DNA from 3 places in the Streptomyces monticola genome. Region 1 is predicted to be linked to each of the others. Evidence: riboswitches for the same ligand, from Rfam matches in the RefSeq annotation. Region 1 holds a riboswitch; each other region holds the start of a gene.

The links. Region 1 has a riboswitch for cobalamin ahead of ACFQVC_RS03345 (energy-coupling factor ABC transporter permease). Riboswitches for the same ligand answer to the same signal wherever they lie in the genome.
Region 2: linked by a shared signal. The riboswitch ahead of ACFQVC_RS11925 (ribonucleoside-diphosphate reductase subunit alpha) and the one ahead of ACFQVC_RS03345 (energy-coupling factor ABC transporter permease) in region 1 are both predicted to bind cobalamin.
Region 3: linked by a shared signal. The riboswitch ahead of ACFQVC_RS20920 (cobalamin biosynthesis protein) and the one ahead of ACFQVC_RS03345 (energy-coupling factor ABC transporter permease) in region 1 are both predicted to bind cobalamin.

Annotation. Positions count from the first base shown of each region.
Region 1 is NZ_JBHTCF010000001.1:820,029-825,092, reverse strand. Features, by position in the region: gene metE (5-methyltetrahydropteroyltriglutamate--homocysteine S-methyltransferase) at 1-1,970, shown strand, start outside; cobalamin riboswitch at 2,119-2,304, shown strand; gene ACFQVC_RS03345 (energy-coupling factor ABC transporter permease) at 2,335-3,150, shown strand; gene ACFQVC_RS03340 (energy-coupling factor ABC transporter substrate-binding protein) at 3,147-3,578, shown strand; gene cbiQ (cobalt ECF transporter T component CbiQ) at 3,585-4,337, shown strand; gene ACFQVC_RS03330 (energy-coupling factor ABC transporter ATP-binding protein) at 4,334-5,064, shown strand, end outside.
Region 2 is NZ_JBHTCF010000004.1:164,625-169,688, forward strand. Features, by position in the region: gene ACFQVC_RS11915 (carbon starvation CstA family protein) at 68-2,287, shown strand; gene ACFQVC_RS11920 (YbdD/YjiX family protein) at 2,287-2,547, shown strand; cobalamin riboswitch at 2,700-2,823, shown strand; gene ACFQVC_RS11925 (ribonucleoside-diphosphate reductase subunit alpha) at 2,958-5,064, shown strand, end outside.
Region 3 is NZ_JBHTCF010000008.1:288,152-293,215, forward strand. Features, by position in the region: gene ACFQVC_RS20915 (cobyric acid synthase) at 1-905, opposite strand, end outside; gene ACFQVC_RS20920 (cobalamin biosynthesis protein) at 902-1,849, opposite strand; cobalamin riboswitch at 2,016-2,161, opposite strand; gene ACFQVC_RS20925 (hypothetical protein) at 2,318-2,539, opposite strand; gene ACFQVC_RS20930 (inorganic phosphate transporter) at 2,575-3,861, opposite strand; gene ACFQVC_RS20935 (class II aldolase/adducin family protein) at 4,070-4,714, shown strand; gene ACFQVC_RS20940 (alpha/beta hydrolase) at 4,882-5,064, shown strand, end outside.

The DNA of each region.
Region 1 (5,064 bases):
CCAAGTGGTTTGACACCAACTACCACTATCTCGTCCCGGAGTTGGGCCCCGACACCGTCTTCACCGCCGACCCGGGCAAGCAGGCCGCCGAGCTCACCCAGGCCCTGGCGCTCGGGCACACCCCGCGCCCGGTCCTGCTCGGCCCGGTCACCTATCTGCTGCTCGCCAAGCCGGCCCCCGCCGCGGCGCCGGACTTCGAGCCGCTGACCCTGCTCGACCGGCTGCTCCCGGTGTACGCCGAGGTCCTCGCCGATCTGCGGGCGTGCGGCGCCGACTGGGTGCAGCTCGACGAGCCCGCCCTGGTCCAGGACCGCTCCCCCGCCGAACTCAACGCCGCCGCCCGCGCCTACCGCGATCTCGGCGCCCTCACCGACCGGCCGAAGCTCCTGGTCGCCTCCTACTTCGACCGGCTCGGCGAGGCCCTGCCGGTCCTGGCCAAGGCGCCCGTCGAGGGACTCGCCCTCGACTTCACCGGGCCCGCCGCCGCTCAGGTCGACGACCTGGCCGCCGTCGGCGGGCTGCCGGGCAAGCGCCTGGTCGCGGGGGTCGTCGACGGCCGCAATGTGTGGATCAACGACCTGGAGAAGTCCCTGGCCACCCTCGGCACCCTGCTCGGCCTGGCCGACCGCGTCGATGTGGCCGCCTCGTGCTCGCTCCTGCACGTCCCCCTGGACGCCACCGCCGAAAGGGGCCTCGACCCGCAGATCGCCCGCTGGCTGGCCTTCGCCCGGCAGAAGACCGCCGAGATCGCCACACTCGCCCGTGGCCTGACCCGGGGCACCGACACCATCACCGCCCAACTCGCCGCCAACCGCGCCGACTTGGCATCGAGGAGCGGATCGCCCCTCACCCATGACCCGGCGGTACGCTCCCGCGCCGCGGCCGTCACCGACGCCGACACGCGCCGCTCCCAGGCCTATCCCGAGCGGGCCGCCGCCCAGCGCGAGCGGCTGCGGCTGCCGCTGCTTCCGACCACCTCCATCGGCTCCTTCCCGCAGACCGGCGAACTGCGCACCGCCCGCGCCGATCTGCGCGCGGGACGCCTCGGCCCGGACGCGTACGAACAGCGCATCGAGGCCGAGATCCGCGAGGTCGTGGCCTTCCAGGAGAAGACCGGCATCGACGTCCTCGTGCACGGCGAGCCCGAACGCAACGACATGGTGCAGTACTTCGCCGAGCAGCTCACCGGCTATCTCGCGACGCAGCACGGCTGGGTGCAGTCCTACGGCACCCGCTATGTCCGCCCGCCGATCCTGGCCGGCGACATCGCACGGCCGCAGCCGATGACGGTGCGCTGGACCACGTACGCCCAGTCCCTCACCGAACGGCCGGTCAAGGGCATGCTCACCGGCCCGGTCACGATGCTCGCCTGGTCCTTCGTCCGTGACGACCAGCCGCTCGCCGACACCGCGCGGCAGGTCGCCCTCGCCCTCCGCGACGAGGTGAACGACCTTGAGGTGTCCGGGAGTTCGGTGATCCAGGTGGACGAGCCCGCGCTGCGCGAGACGCTGCCGCTGCGCTCCGCGGGACACCCCGCCTACCTCGCCTGGGCGACGGAAGCCTTCCGCATCGCCACCGGCGGCGCGAGCCCCGGCACCCAGATCCACACCCACATGTGCTACGCCGAGTTCGGCGACATCCTGCGGGCCATCGACGACCTCGACGCCGATGTCATCAGCCTGGAGGCCGCCCGCTCCCATATGCAGGTCGCCGATGAACTCGCCGGCGCCGGCTACCCGCGCGAGGTCGGGCCAGGCGTCTACGACATCCACTCGCCGCGCGTGCCGGGCACACAGGAAGCGATCGCCCTGCTGCGCAAGGGCCTTGGGGCGATCCCGGCCGAGCGGCTCTGGGTGAACCCGGACTGCGGCCTGAAGACCCGCGGCTGGCCGGAGGTGCGCGCCGCCCTGGAGAACCTCGTCGCCGCCGCCCACGAGGTCCGCTCCACCCTGCCCGCCACGGGGCGCTGACGCTGCCCGCCGGCGGGCGCTGACCGTTCCCCGGACGCGTCCCGGAACGGGCGCCGCCCCCTCTCAGCAGGGCGTACGCCGTGGTGGTGCAGGTACGTGTGCACCACCACGGCCGGGCGGCCGCAGTTGTCAGCGCCGCGCTCGCGCAATAAGGTCGCCACGCCTTGGTGTACGGGAAACCGGTGTGATGCCGGTGCGGCCCTCGCCACTGTGAATCGGGAAGTCCGGCTCCAGCCCTCTGCGGGCAGCCACTGGGTGCATACGCATCCGGGAAGGCGGAGTACGGGCGGTACGACCCGTCAGCCAGGAGACCGGCCAAGGTGCGTTGTCCATCCACGAGGTGCTGGAGAGGGTCCGCTGAACCATGCACATAGCCGAGGGTTTCCTCCCGCCGGCGCACGCCGTCGCCTGGAGCGTCGCGTCCGCGCCTTTCGTCGTCCACGGAGTCCGCTCCCTCACCCGTGAGGTCAGGGAGCACCCGGAGAGCACCCTGCTCCTCGGCGCCTCCGGTGCCTTCACTTTCGTCCTGTCGGCCCTGAAACTGCCCTCGGTGACGGGCAGTTGCTCGCACCCGACGGGTACGGGGCTCGGCGCCATCCTGTTCCGGCCGCCGATCATGGCGGTGCTCGGCACCATCACCCTGCTCTTCCAGGCGCTGCTGCTCGCCCACGGCGGGCTCACCACCCTGGGCGCCAATGCCTTCTCCATGGCGATCGTCGGGCCCTGGGCGGGATACGGCGCCTACCGGCTCCTGAAGCGGTACGGCGCACCACTGATGGTCGCCGTGTTCTTCGGCGCGTTCGTCGCCGACCTGTCGACGTACTGCGTCACCAGCGTCCAGCTGGCCCTGGCCTTCCCGGATCCGGCCAGCGGATTCCTGGGCGCCCTGGGCAAGTTCGGGGGCATCTTCGCCGTCACGCAGATCCCCCTCGCGATCAGCGAAGGGCTGCTCACCGTCCTGGTGATGCGGCTGCTCGTGCAGTCGAGCAAGGGCGAACTCACCCGGCTCGGAGTGCTGCTGCAGCGCAAGCAGAACGGACAGCAGAGCGGGCAGCGGACCGTGCAGCAGACCGGACAGCAGAGCGAGCACCAGACCGGGCAGCAGAACGGGCAGCAGAACGGGCGTCCCGCCGAGCAGGGGGCGCCGCAGGACACGGAGCCGGAGGTCGGTACCCGATGAGCCGCAACGCCAAGATCAACGCCCTGCTCCTCCTCGCCGTCGCGGCCCTCGCCGTGCTGCCGCTGGCGCTCGGGCTCGGCGACCACAAGAAGGAGCCGTTCGCGGGCTCCGACGGTGAGGCCGAGGCGGCGATCACCGAGATCGAGCCGGACTACAAGCCCTGGTTCTCGCCCCTGTACGAACCACCGTCCGGCGAGATCGAGTCGGCGCTGTTCGCCCTGCAGGCGGCGATCGGCGCGGGTGTGCTCGCGTACTACTTCGGGCTGCGCAGGGGGCGCCGGCAGGGCGAACAGCGGGCGGCCGCGGCGCAGTCGGAGCGGTCGCAGCAATCGGAGCTGTCGCAACAGTCAGAGCAGTCAGAGCGGTCGGAGCAGTCGCAGCGGTCATCGACACCGGAGGGCTCCACCGCCGGACCCGGTCGGGACTGAGCCCGCGTGCTGCCCATCGACGCGGCGGCGCACAGCAGTCGCTGGCGCCGCCGCCACCCCGTGGACAAGGCCGTGCTCGGCCTCGGCCTCACCGTGCTCGCGATCTCCCTGCCGCCGTGGCCGGGCGCGGCCCTGGTGCTCGTCGCCGCGGCCACGGCGCTGCTCGGCCCGGCCGGGGTGCCGGCGCGCAAACTGTGGCGCGCCTACCGCGTCCCGCTCGGCTTCTGCGTCACGGGGGCCCTGACCCTGCTGGTCCAACTCGGCGGCCCCGACGGCTTCGTGACGCTCGCCGACGGCGGCCCCGCGCGCGCCGGGGGCCTGCTCCTGCGCACCTCGGCCGCCTCACTCGGGGTCCTCCTGTTCGCCTTCACCACACCGATGTCGGATCTGCTGCCACGCCTGGTGAAGGCGGGGGTACCGGCGGCGGTCGTGGACGTCGCGCTCGTGACGTACCGGATGAGCTTTCTGCTGCTGGACTCCATGAGCCGGATCCGGCAGGCCCAGGCCGCGCGCCTCGGCCACACCTCCCGCGGCGCCGCCTGGCGTTCACTCGCCGGGCTCGGCGCCACCGCGTTCGTGCGCGCCTTCGACCGGGCCGGCCGCCTGCAGTCGGGGCTCGCCGGACGCGGCTACGACGGCACCCTGCGCGTGCTCGTGCCCGAGGCCCGGATATCGCGGCGCTTCGTGGCCGGGAGCGCGGGGCTCCTGGTGGCGCTGACGGCCCTCACCCTCGTACTGGAAAGGTTCCCACTGTCATGAGCGAGCGGAGTGAACCCGGCGGCCCTGCCGGACCGCAGGGGCCGGGGCCCGGGGATCCACGTGATCCGCTGGTCTCGCTGAGCGGTGCCTCCTACGCGTACGAGGACGGGCCGACCGTCCTCAGCGGACTGGACTTCGCCGTGTCCGAGGGCCGTGCGCTCGCGCTGCTCGGGCGCAACGGCAGCGGCAAGACCACCCTCATGCGGCTGCTCAGCGGCGGACTGCGCCCGGACACGGGCCGCCTTGCCCTCGCGGGACGGCCGGTGTCCTACGACCGCGCGGGCCTGACCCGGCTTCGCACCACCGTCCAGCTCGTCGTGCAGGACCCGGACGACCAGCTGTTCGCCGCGTCGGTGGGGCAGGACGTGTCGTTCGGGCCGATGAACCTGGGCCTGCCCGTCCCGGAGGTGCGCGCCCGGGTCGACGAGGCGCTCGCGGCGCTCGACATCGGCGCCCTGGCCGACCGGCCCACCCATCTGCTCTCGTACGGCCAGCGCAAGCGGACCGCGATCGCCGGTGCCGTCGCGATGCGTCCGCGCGTGCTGATCCTCGACGAACCGACCGCGGGCCTCGACCCCGACGGCCAGGAACGTCTGCTCGACACCCTGGGGCGGCTCCGAGAGTCCGGCACCACGGTCGTCATGGCCACCCATGACGTGGACCTCGCCCTGCGCTGGGCCGACGACGCGGCGCTGCTCACCCCCGCCGGGGTGCGCACCGGGCCGGT
Region 2 (5,064 bases), on a different contig from region 1:
ACTCCTGATGAGACAGTCGCCTAGATTTCCTGCGGATTAACAGGGTGATCTAGGGGACGGAGCCACCATGCCGGAGTCGGCATCCACCAAGACGCGAAGCACGCGAAGAATCACACCCAAATCGATCGTCATCTGGACACTGGTGGCGCTCGTCGGCGGCGTCGGCTGGGGCGTACTGGCGCTCTCGCGGGGCGAGGAGATCTCGGCCGCCTGGATGCTGGCGGCCGCACTCGGCTCGTACGCCATCGCCTATCGCTTCTACTCCAAGTTCATCGCGAACCGGGTGCTCAAGGTCGACAAGACCCGGGCGACCCCGTCCGAGCGCCTGAACAACGGTGTCGACTTCCACCCCACCGACCGGCGGGTGCTCTTCGGGCACCACTTCGCCGCGATCGCGGGCGCGGGCCCCCTCGTCGGCCCGGTGCTCGCGGCCCAGATGGGTTATCTCCCCGGCACCATCTGGATCGTCGCGGGCGTGATCTTCGCGGGTGCCGTGCAGGACATGGTCACCCTGTTCTTCTCCACCCGCCGCGACGGCCGCTCGCTCGGCCAGATGGCGCGGGACGAGATCGGGCCGTTCGGCGGCGCGGCCGCCCTGGTCGCGGTGTTCGCGATCATGATCATCCTGCTCGCGGTGCTCGCCCTGGTCATCGTGAACGCCCTCGCGCACTCGCCGTGGGGTGTCTTCTCCATCGCGATGACGATCCCGATCGCCCTCCTCATGGGCTTCTATCTGCGCATCCTGCGTCCCGGCCGGGTCACCGAGGTCTCCGTCATCGGTGTCGCGCTTCTGCTGCTCGCCATCGTCGCGGGCAGCTGGGTGGCGGAGTCCTCGTGGGCCGACACCTTCACGCTCGAACCGGGCACGCTGGTCATCTGGATGGTCGTCTACGGCTTCCTCGCCTCCGTGCTTCCGGTCTGGATGCTCCTGGCGCCCCGTGACTACCTCTCGACCTTCATGAAGGTCGGCACGATCGTGCTGCTCGCACTCGGCGTCGTCATCGCGCTGCCGACGATGAAGATGCCGGCGGTCACGGAGTTCGCCTCCAGCGGCACGGGCCCGGTCTTCTCCGGCTCGCTGTTCCCGTTCGTCTTCATCACCATCGCCTGCGGCGCCCTGTCCGGCTTCCACTCCCTGGTCTCCTCCGGTACGACACCGAAGATGATCCAGAAGGAGTCGCAGGTCCGCCTGATCGGCTACGGCTCCATGCTCACCGAGTCGTTCGTGGCGATCATGGCGGTGATCGCGGCGTGCATCATCGAGCCCGGTCTGTACTTCGCCGTCAACTCGCCCGCGGGCGTGATCGGTTCCACCGTGGAGTCCGCATCGCAGGCGGTGCAGGGCCTTGGATTCACCATCTCGCCCGAGCAGTTGACGCAGGCCGCCAAGGATGTCGAGGAGGCCTCGCTGCTCTCCCGCACCGGTGGCGCCCCGACCTTCGCGCTCGGTATGTCGGAGATCTTCTCCGCCGTGATCGGCGGTGCCGGGCTCAAGGCCTTCTGGTACCACTTCGCGATCATGTTCGAGGCGCTGTTCATCCTGACCACGGTGGACGCGGGCACCCGTGTCGGCCGCTTCATGCTGCAGGACACGCTCGGCAACGTCTGGAAGCCGCTGCGCGACGTCAGCTGGAAGCCGGGCGTCTGGCTCACCAGCGCGGTCGTGGTCGGCGGCTGGGGCTACTTCCTGTGGGTCGGCGTGCATGACCCGCTGGGCGGCATCAACCAGCTGTTCCCGCTGTTCGGTATCGCCAACCAGCTGCTCGCCGCCGTCGCCCTCGCCGTGTGCACCACGCTGCTCATCAAGTCCGGGCGCCTCAAGTGGGCCTGGGTGACCGGCATTCCGCTGGTCTGGGACGCGGCGGTCACCCTGACCGCGAGCTGGCAGAAGGTGTTCTCCGACGACCCGAAGGTCGGCTTCTTCGCGCAGCGCGACAAGTACCAGGCCGCGATCGACTCGGGCGCGGATCCGCTGCCGCCCGCGAAGACCGTCGACGACATGCACACCGTGGTCACCAACTCCACGGTGGACGGCGTCCTTTCGGCCCTGTTCGCGGTCCTCATCCTGGTCGTCCTCGCGGACGCGGCGCGGGTCTGCGTCAAGGCCATCCGCAAGCCCGGTACGGCCAAGCTCTCCGAGGTGCCCTACGTCGAGTCCAAGGTGGTCGCGCCCGCCGGGCTCTGGGCCACCAAGGAGGAGAAGGCCGAGCTGGCGGCGGTGGGAGCCGGCGGCGGCGACGCCGGCGGCTCGAAGGACGATGTGCCCGCCGGGTCCGGGTCGTCCTGATGGGCACCCCGGGCTCCGCGCACCACCCGGCTTCCCCGGGCGCCGCGCACTCCTCGGCCTCCCCGGGCACCGCGAACTCCTTCTGGGCGCGCGCCCGTTACTGGTGGCGGGAGCTCACGGGCGAGGCGGTGTACGACCGGTATGTCGCCCATGCCCGGGCCTGTGCGCCCGGCACCGAGGTCATGTCGCGGCGCGAGTTCGAGCGCGAGCGGATGGACGCGCGCGAGGCGGATCCGCGGGAGGGCTTCCGCTGCTGCTGAGTCGCCGCCGGGCTCCCGCTGAGCCCTCGACGAGTTCCCGCAGGGTTCCCGCCGAGCCGTCAGCGGGCTCCCCGCCGGGCCACGACTGAGCCACGACCACCGGAGCGCGACACAACATATGGGGGCTGCCACAACAGGCGGCCCCCACATGTATGCTCGTGCTCGCTGTCGTCGCAGGGGAATCCGGTGCAAATCCGGAACTGTCCCGCAACGGTGTATCGGTGCGCTTTTGCGTACCCGTCAAGTCCGAAGACCTGTCGACAGTGCGCCCGTGCCGCCCGGCTCGGGTGCCAACGACGTCCGGGTCTCGCGGAATGGGCCGGTGGACGCGATGCGGTGTGCCGTTCGCCAGGCCTCCGCTACGCCGCCATCCCCCGCAAGGCCCCGAGCCGAGCGAGGGAGTGCTCCACGTGACCATCGCGCCAGCCGATCCCGTCTCACCCCAGACGGAACGCCGTGCCGACCACCAGGTCGAACCGGAACGGGCGGGTGACGCCCCCGGAACCGCGCTCCTGCGCACCCTGACCGAGCTGACCGCCGATCTGCCCGACACCGACCCGGGCCGGGTCGCGGCCGCCGCGCTGCGCGGCCGGAACGCCGGTTCGGACGAGGCGGAGCTGCGCGAACTGGCCACGGAGGCGGCGGCGGGACTGATCTCCGAAGACCCGGCGTACGCCCGGCTCGCCGCCCGGCTGCTCACGCTCGCCATCGCCGACGAGGCCGCGTCGCAGGGCGTCACCACCTTCACCGAGTCCGTCGCGACCGGCCACCGCGAGGGCCTGATCGCCGACCGCACCGCCGAGTTCGTACGCCGTCACGGCGCCCGGCTCGACGCGCTCATCGCCACCTCTGTCGACGAGGGCGCCGACGACCGCTTCGGCTACTTCGGACTGCGCACCCTGCACAGCCGCTATCTGCTGCGGCACCCGCTGACCCGCAAGGTCGTCGAGACGCCGCAGCACTTCATGCTGCGGGTGGCCGCCGGACTCGCCGAGGGCGAAAGCGAGCGCGCCCTGGAGGAGGTCGAGGCCCTCTACGGCCTGATGAGCCGCCTGGACTATCTGCCGTCCTCGCCGACGCTCTTCAACTCCGGCACCCGGCACCCGCAGATGTCCAGCTGCTATCTGCTCGACTCACCGCTCGACGAACTCGACTCCATCTACGACCGCTACCACCAGGTGGCCCGGCTCTCGAAGCACGCCGGCGGCATCGGGCTCTCGTACTCCCGTATCCGCAGCCGGGGTTCGCTGATCCGGGGCACGAACGGGCACTCCAACGGCATCGTCCCGTTCCTCAAGACCCTGGACGCGTCGGTCGCCGCCGTGAACCAGGGCGGGCGGCGCAAGGGCGCGGCCGCGGTCTACCTGGAGACCTGGCACTCCGACATCGAGGAGTTCCTGGAGCTGCGCGACAACACCGGCGAGGACGCCCGGCGCACCCACAATCTGAATCTCGCGCACTGGATCCCGGACGAGTTCATGCGCCGGGTCGCCGCCGACCAGGACTGGTCGCTGTTCTCCCCCGCCGACGTGCCCGAGCTCGTGGACCTGTGGGGCGAGGAGTTCGACGCCGCCTACCGGGCGGCGGAGGCCAAGGGCCTCGCCCAGCGGACCCTGCCCGCGCGGGATCTGTACGGCCGCATGATGCGTACCCTCGCGCAGACCGGCAACGGCTGGATGACCTTCAAGGACGCCGCCAACCGCACCGCCAACCAGACCGCCGAGCCCGGCCACACGGTGCACTCGTCGAACCTGTGCACCGAGATCCTGGAGGTCACGGACGACGGCGAGACGGCGGTCTGCAACCTGGGGTCCGTGAACCTGGGCGCCTTCGTCGACCCGGACGCCGGTGCCGACGGCATCGACTGGGAGCGGCTCGACGCCACCGTGCGCACCGCCGTGACGTTCCTCGACCGTGTCGTGGACATCAACTTCTATCCGACCGAGCAGGCGGGCCGGTCGAACGCCAAGTGGCGCCCGGTGGGCCTGGGCGCGATGGGCCTGCAGGACGTCTTCTTCAAGCTGCGGCTGCCCTTCGGCTCCGACGAGGCCAAGGCGCTGTCCACCCGGATCGCCGAGCGCGTCATGCTCGCCGCGTACGAGGCGTCGGCCGAACTCGCCGAGCGCAACGGCCCGTTGCCCGCCTGGGAGAAGACCCGCACTGCGCGCGGTGTCCTGCACCCCGACCACTACGGCGTACAGCAGCACTGGCCCGAGCGCTGGGCGGCGCTTCGGGAGCGGATCGCCGCCACCGGCATGCGCAACTCGCTGCTTCTGGCGATCGCCCCGACGGCCACCATCGCGTCCATCGCGGGCGTCTACGAGTGCATCGAGCCGCAGGTCTCCAACCTCTTCAAGCGCGAGACGCTGAGCGGGGAGTTCCTGCAGGTGAACGCCTATCTGGTGGCGGACCTGAAGCGCCTCGGCGTCTGGGACGCCAAGACCCGCGAGGCGCTGCGCGAGGCCAACGGCTCGGTGCAGGGCTTCAGTTGGGTTCCCGAGGAGATCCGCGACCTGT
Region 3 (5,064 bases), on a different contig from region 1:
AGGTCGGCGTCGACGATTTCCTCGGCCCGGTCCACGAACCGCACGACGACACCCGGCTCGGCGGCCAGGGCGTCGACATCGGTGAAGTTGGACATCAGCGGTACGGCGCACACGGCGACGCGCAGCACGTCGTCCCCGACGGGCGGTGCGACGACGGACTCGCGTACGGCCCCGCGCAAGGACACCCGGAGCCCGTCCTCCTCGTCGATGCCGAGCCCGTGCGCGAACGGCAGGACGCCGTACGTACGCCGCCCGGTGAGCCGCTCCAGCATGTCGAGCCCGGGTTCGAGCAGCGACACGTCGCCGCGGAACTTGTTCACCAAGTACCCGGCGACCAGGGCCTGGTCGTCCGCGCTCAGCAGTGCCGTCGTACCGAAGAACGAGGCGAAGACCCCGCCCCGGTCGATGTCCCCGACGACCACGACGGGGAAGCGGGCGGCGCGGGCGACGCCCATGTTCACGATGTCGGTACGCCGCAGATTGATCTCGGCGGGACTGCCCGCTCCCTCACAGATCACCGCGTCATACGTGCCCCGAAGCTGCTCCAGACAGTCCACGACGGTGCCGAGGAGCGATTCCTGGCGCCCTCCGTGGTAGCCGCGTGCGCTCATCTCGCCCACCGGTCTGCCCATCAGGACGACCTGGCTGCTGCGGTCGCTGCCGGGCTTGAGCAGCACCGGGTTCATCAGCGCGGTCGGCTCGATCTGTGCGGCCTGCGCCTGCATGGCCTGCGCACGGCCGATCTCGGCGCCTTCGCGTGTCACGAAGGAGTTCAGCGACATGTTCTGCGCCTTGAAGGGCGCGACGGCGACGCCCTTGCGGGCCAGCCACCGGCAGATCCCGGCGGTGACGACGCTCTTCCCGGCGTCGGATGTGGTCCCGGCGACCAGTAGTCCACCGCTCATGAGGTACGCCTCTTCTTCTGTACGAGGATGCGCGCGGCCGCACACACGGTGAGCGCCGCCCAACTCACGCGCCGTGAAAGCCGCACGGCCCGCTCGATGTCACGGACTTCGGCCCGGCGCCCCGCGGAGTTGAGCACCGGCCGGTGCTCGACGCGCCCGCCGTACGACAGGGTCCCGCCGAGCCGTACCCCGAGCGCGCCCGCGAAGGACGCCTCCACCGGGCCCGCGTTGGGGCTCGGATGCCGCTCAGCGTCCGCGCGCCAGGCCCGCACGGCCCCGCGCCGGTCCCGGCCCGCCGCCACCGCGAGCGCCGCCGTCAGACGTGCCCCCGGCCATCCGGCCACGTCGTCGAGCCGCGCCGAAGCCCAGCCGTAGCGGCGGTACTTGGCCGACTTGTGACCGACCATCGCGTCGAGCGTGTTCACGGCCCGGAACCCGACGAGCCCCGGCACTCCGCCCACCGCGCCCCACACCAGGGCGCCGACCACGGCGTCGGAGGTGTTCTCGGCGACGGATTCGACGACGGCGCGCGCGATGCCGTCCGCGTCGAGGGCGGCGGGGTCGCGTCCGCACAGATGCGGCAGCCGCTCACGCGCCACGTCGATGTCCCCGGCGGCGAGCGCACCGCCGATGGCGCGCGCCTCACGGCCGAGCGAAGTACCGCCCACCACGGCCCAGGTGGCGGCGGCGGTCAGCGCGAGTGAGGCGGCGGGGGAGCGGCGTACGGCGGCGCCGGCGAGCGCGGCGGCGCCCACGGCGGAGCCCACGCACACGGTGGTGTGCAGCGCGCCCCACCCGCGGTGGTCGCGCCAGAGGACTCGCTCAACGGCACCCGCGGCCCGGCCGAACGCGGCGACCGGGTGCCCGCGACGGGGGTCGCCGAGCAGGAGGTCGCCGAGGAGCCCGGCGGCGGCGCCGTACGTGAAGACACGGTCGGCACGCACGGGTTCAGCCGGCCGTCACGCCTCGAAGGGGCGGGGCACAGCAGGTACTGCACGTACGGGCAGCACTGGGCGTACTGGATGTTCTGGACGTACGGGACGACGTACTGGAGACAGCCGAACGGCAGCCGTGCATGGCGATGTTGTCCTCACTCAGGGTCCGCGCCCTGGTTCGACGGATACGGCGGCGAGAGTTCCTGGCTCACGGGGTTCGGGTGAACCCCGGTGACAGTGGCGGGACCGCGCCGGATTCGCACCGGCTTCCTCTCCATGTCGCCGTATGGGCTCCGGAAGTCCACCACGCCCGCGAACGCCCGTCAACTCAGGTTTGACCTGCGGCGGAAGAGTGTGCGGAGCCCCACAGCGAACCGGTCCGCGGCGCACGGAAAACCGCCCCGCGGCGACCTCGGGTGGAGGCCGCCGCGGGGCGGTTCGCGGATCCGACCGGTACGGGTACCGGCGATGGTGCCGTCAGGCGACGATCAGGAAGATCCCGTACGCCACGGCCGCCGCGCACAGCGCGAAGCAGGCGTAGGCGCCGGTGCGGGCGAGCGGCGCGGAGCCGCCCTGCGCCGTGGCCGCCTCCTGCTTGGAGAGGCCGGCGATGCCGAGGGTGAACAGTCCCACCAGGGCGACCGTCGCCACGAGGCTGACGCCGAAGACGGAGCCGAGCGCCGCCCAGTCGATGTCGATCATGCGTGTTCCTTAACTCGGACCGTGAGCCGGGCTCAGACGGTCGCACCGGCGGGCCGCGCGGGGTCCGCGACGGCGCCCGACGAGGCGTGGACGGTGGTCTTGCGGACGTCGTCCGCCTCTTCGGCCACGGCGGTCGTGGCGGCCGGCGGCGGTGTGACCGCGGCGATGGCGGTGGTGACGACGCCCGCGGGCTCGGCCGGCACGCCGGCGCTGTCCGTGTCGTCGGCGACCACATTGGTGTGGTCGACCACCTGGCGGCGGGAGATGAACCAGATCGCGGCGCAGGAGGCGACGAGGAAGACGGCGACGGCCGCGATGCCCCAGTCGCCCTGGCGGGCCACGAACTCGGCGCCCGCGGCGACCAGTCCGGCGGCCGGCAGGGTCAGGCCCCAGGCGATGAACATCCGGGTCGCGGTCGACCAGCGCACCACACCGCCCTTGCGGCCGAGGCCCGCGCCCATGACGGCGCCGGAGCAGGAGTGCGTGGTGGAGAGCGAGAAGCCCAGGTTGGAGGAGGCCAGGATGACCGCGGCGGCCGAGGTCTGGGCGGCGAAGCCCTGCTGCGGCTGCAGGTCGGTGAGGCCCTTGCCCATGGTGCGGATGATGCGCCAGCCGCCGAGGTAGGTACCGAGGGCGATGGCGAGTCCGGCGGAGACGATGACCCAGACCGGCGGGTTGGAGCCGGGCGCGAGCGCGCCACCGGCGACCAGGGCCAGGGTGATGATGCCCATCGTCTTCTGCGCGTCATTGGTGCCGTGCGCGAGGGACACGAGACCGGCGGAGGCGATCTGCCCGGAGCGGTAGCCCTTGGCGCTGGACTTCTCACCGGCGTTCTTGCCGAGCTTGTACGCCAGCTTCGCGGCCAGGAGCGCGGCGATACCGGCGACGAGCGGGGCGGCTATCGCGGGGATCAGGACCTTGGTCACGACGACACCGCCGTTGACCCCGCTGATCCCGATGGAGGCGATGGTGGCGCCGATCAGACCGCCCATGAGGGCGTGCGACGAGCTGGAGGGCAGTCCCACCAGCCAGGTGAGGAGGTTCCAGAGAATGGCACCCACCAGGGCCGCGAAGATCACTTCGGGCTGGATGCCGTCTTCTCTGACCAGCCCGCTGGAGATCGTCTTGGCGACTTCCACGGAGAGGAACGCGCCGACGAGGTTGAGCACGGCGGACATGGCCACCGCCGTCTTGGGCTTGAGAGCGCCGGTCGAGATGGTCGTCGCCATCGCGTTGGCGGTGTCGTGGAAACCGTTCGTAAAGTCGAACACGAGAGCTGTCACGATCACGATCGCGAGCAGCAGCGTGATGTGTTCCATTTACCCAGGCAATCGTTCGACGTCAGTGGCACGTGGAACGTAGGCAACCTGGGTGAACGGAAAGTGAACTGAGGCAGGCGGTGGGGTGTCCCGCGGCGGGGGTCCTTGCGCCGATCCCTCTATGGAGCGCTTCAGCCGTCCCGCCGGCCCTCGGAAGAGACCCTCATCACTCTGCCCGCGGGCGGCGGCACCCTGGCAGGATCGCCGCATGGCAGAAGCAGAAGAGGCCTGGGCCGACCTCGTCGCGACGGCCCGCAGAACCGCCGCCGCAGGACTGGTCGTCGGCACCTCGGGCAATGTCTCGGTACGCGTGGGAGACCGGATCCTCATCACCCCGAGCGGCGTCCCGTACGACCGCCTCACCCCCGCCGACACCGTCGCGGTCGACCTGGACGGCCGGCAGGTCGCCGGGACCCTGAAACCCACCAGCGAACTGCCCCTGCACCTGGCGGTCTACCGCACGACCGGCGCGGCGGCCGTGGTCCACACCCACGCGCTGCACGCCACCGCCGTCTCCACCCTGGTCGAGGAACTGCCGCCGGTCCACTACATGACCGCGATCCTGGGCGGCCCCGTCCGCGTCGCCCCCTATGCCCTCTACGGCACGGACGAGCTGGCCGAGAACATGCTGCACGCCCTGCGCGACCGCACCGGCTGCCTGCTGCAGAACCACGGCGCCGTCACCTACGGCGACGCTCTCGACCAGGCCTACGACCGCACGGCCCAACTGGAGTGGATGTGCCGCCTCTGGCTGACCGCCCACTCCGTGCCAGGACGCGCACCGTCCCTCCTGGCTCCCGAGCAGCTGCGGGCGGCGGCGGAGCAGCTCAGCGGTTACGGACAGAAAGGCTGAGGCGGAACGGCTGAAACAGAAGGGCTGAGACGGAGAGGCCGACCGTGAGGGCCGGACGGAAGGCCGCCCGGAAAGGCTGAACAGAGCGGGGAATCACGGCGCGGACCCGGGTACTCGTGCCGCACTCCGACTGGCCCACCGGGCCGACCCCGTCGAAACTGGAGCGCATGCGCCCCGCATCAGCCGCAGCCGCGGCACTCACCGCCGTACTCGGCGCCGGTGCCGCCGCCGTCGCCGCCGGCCGCTACGCCAGCGACGTCGCGCTCAAGGCGCCCCCGGGCCGTCCCCTGCCCACGGACCCGCGCCTGACGGTGCACGCCAACGGCGGCGACCGGGTCACCCTCACCCGG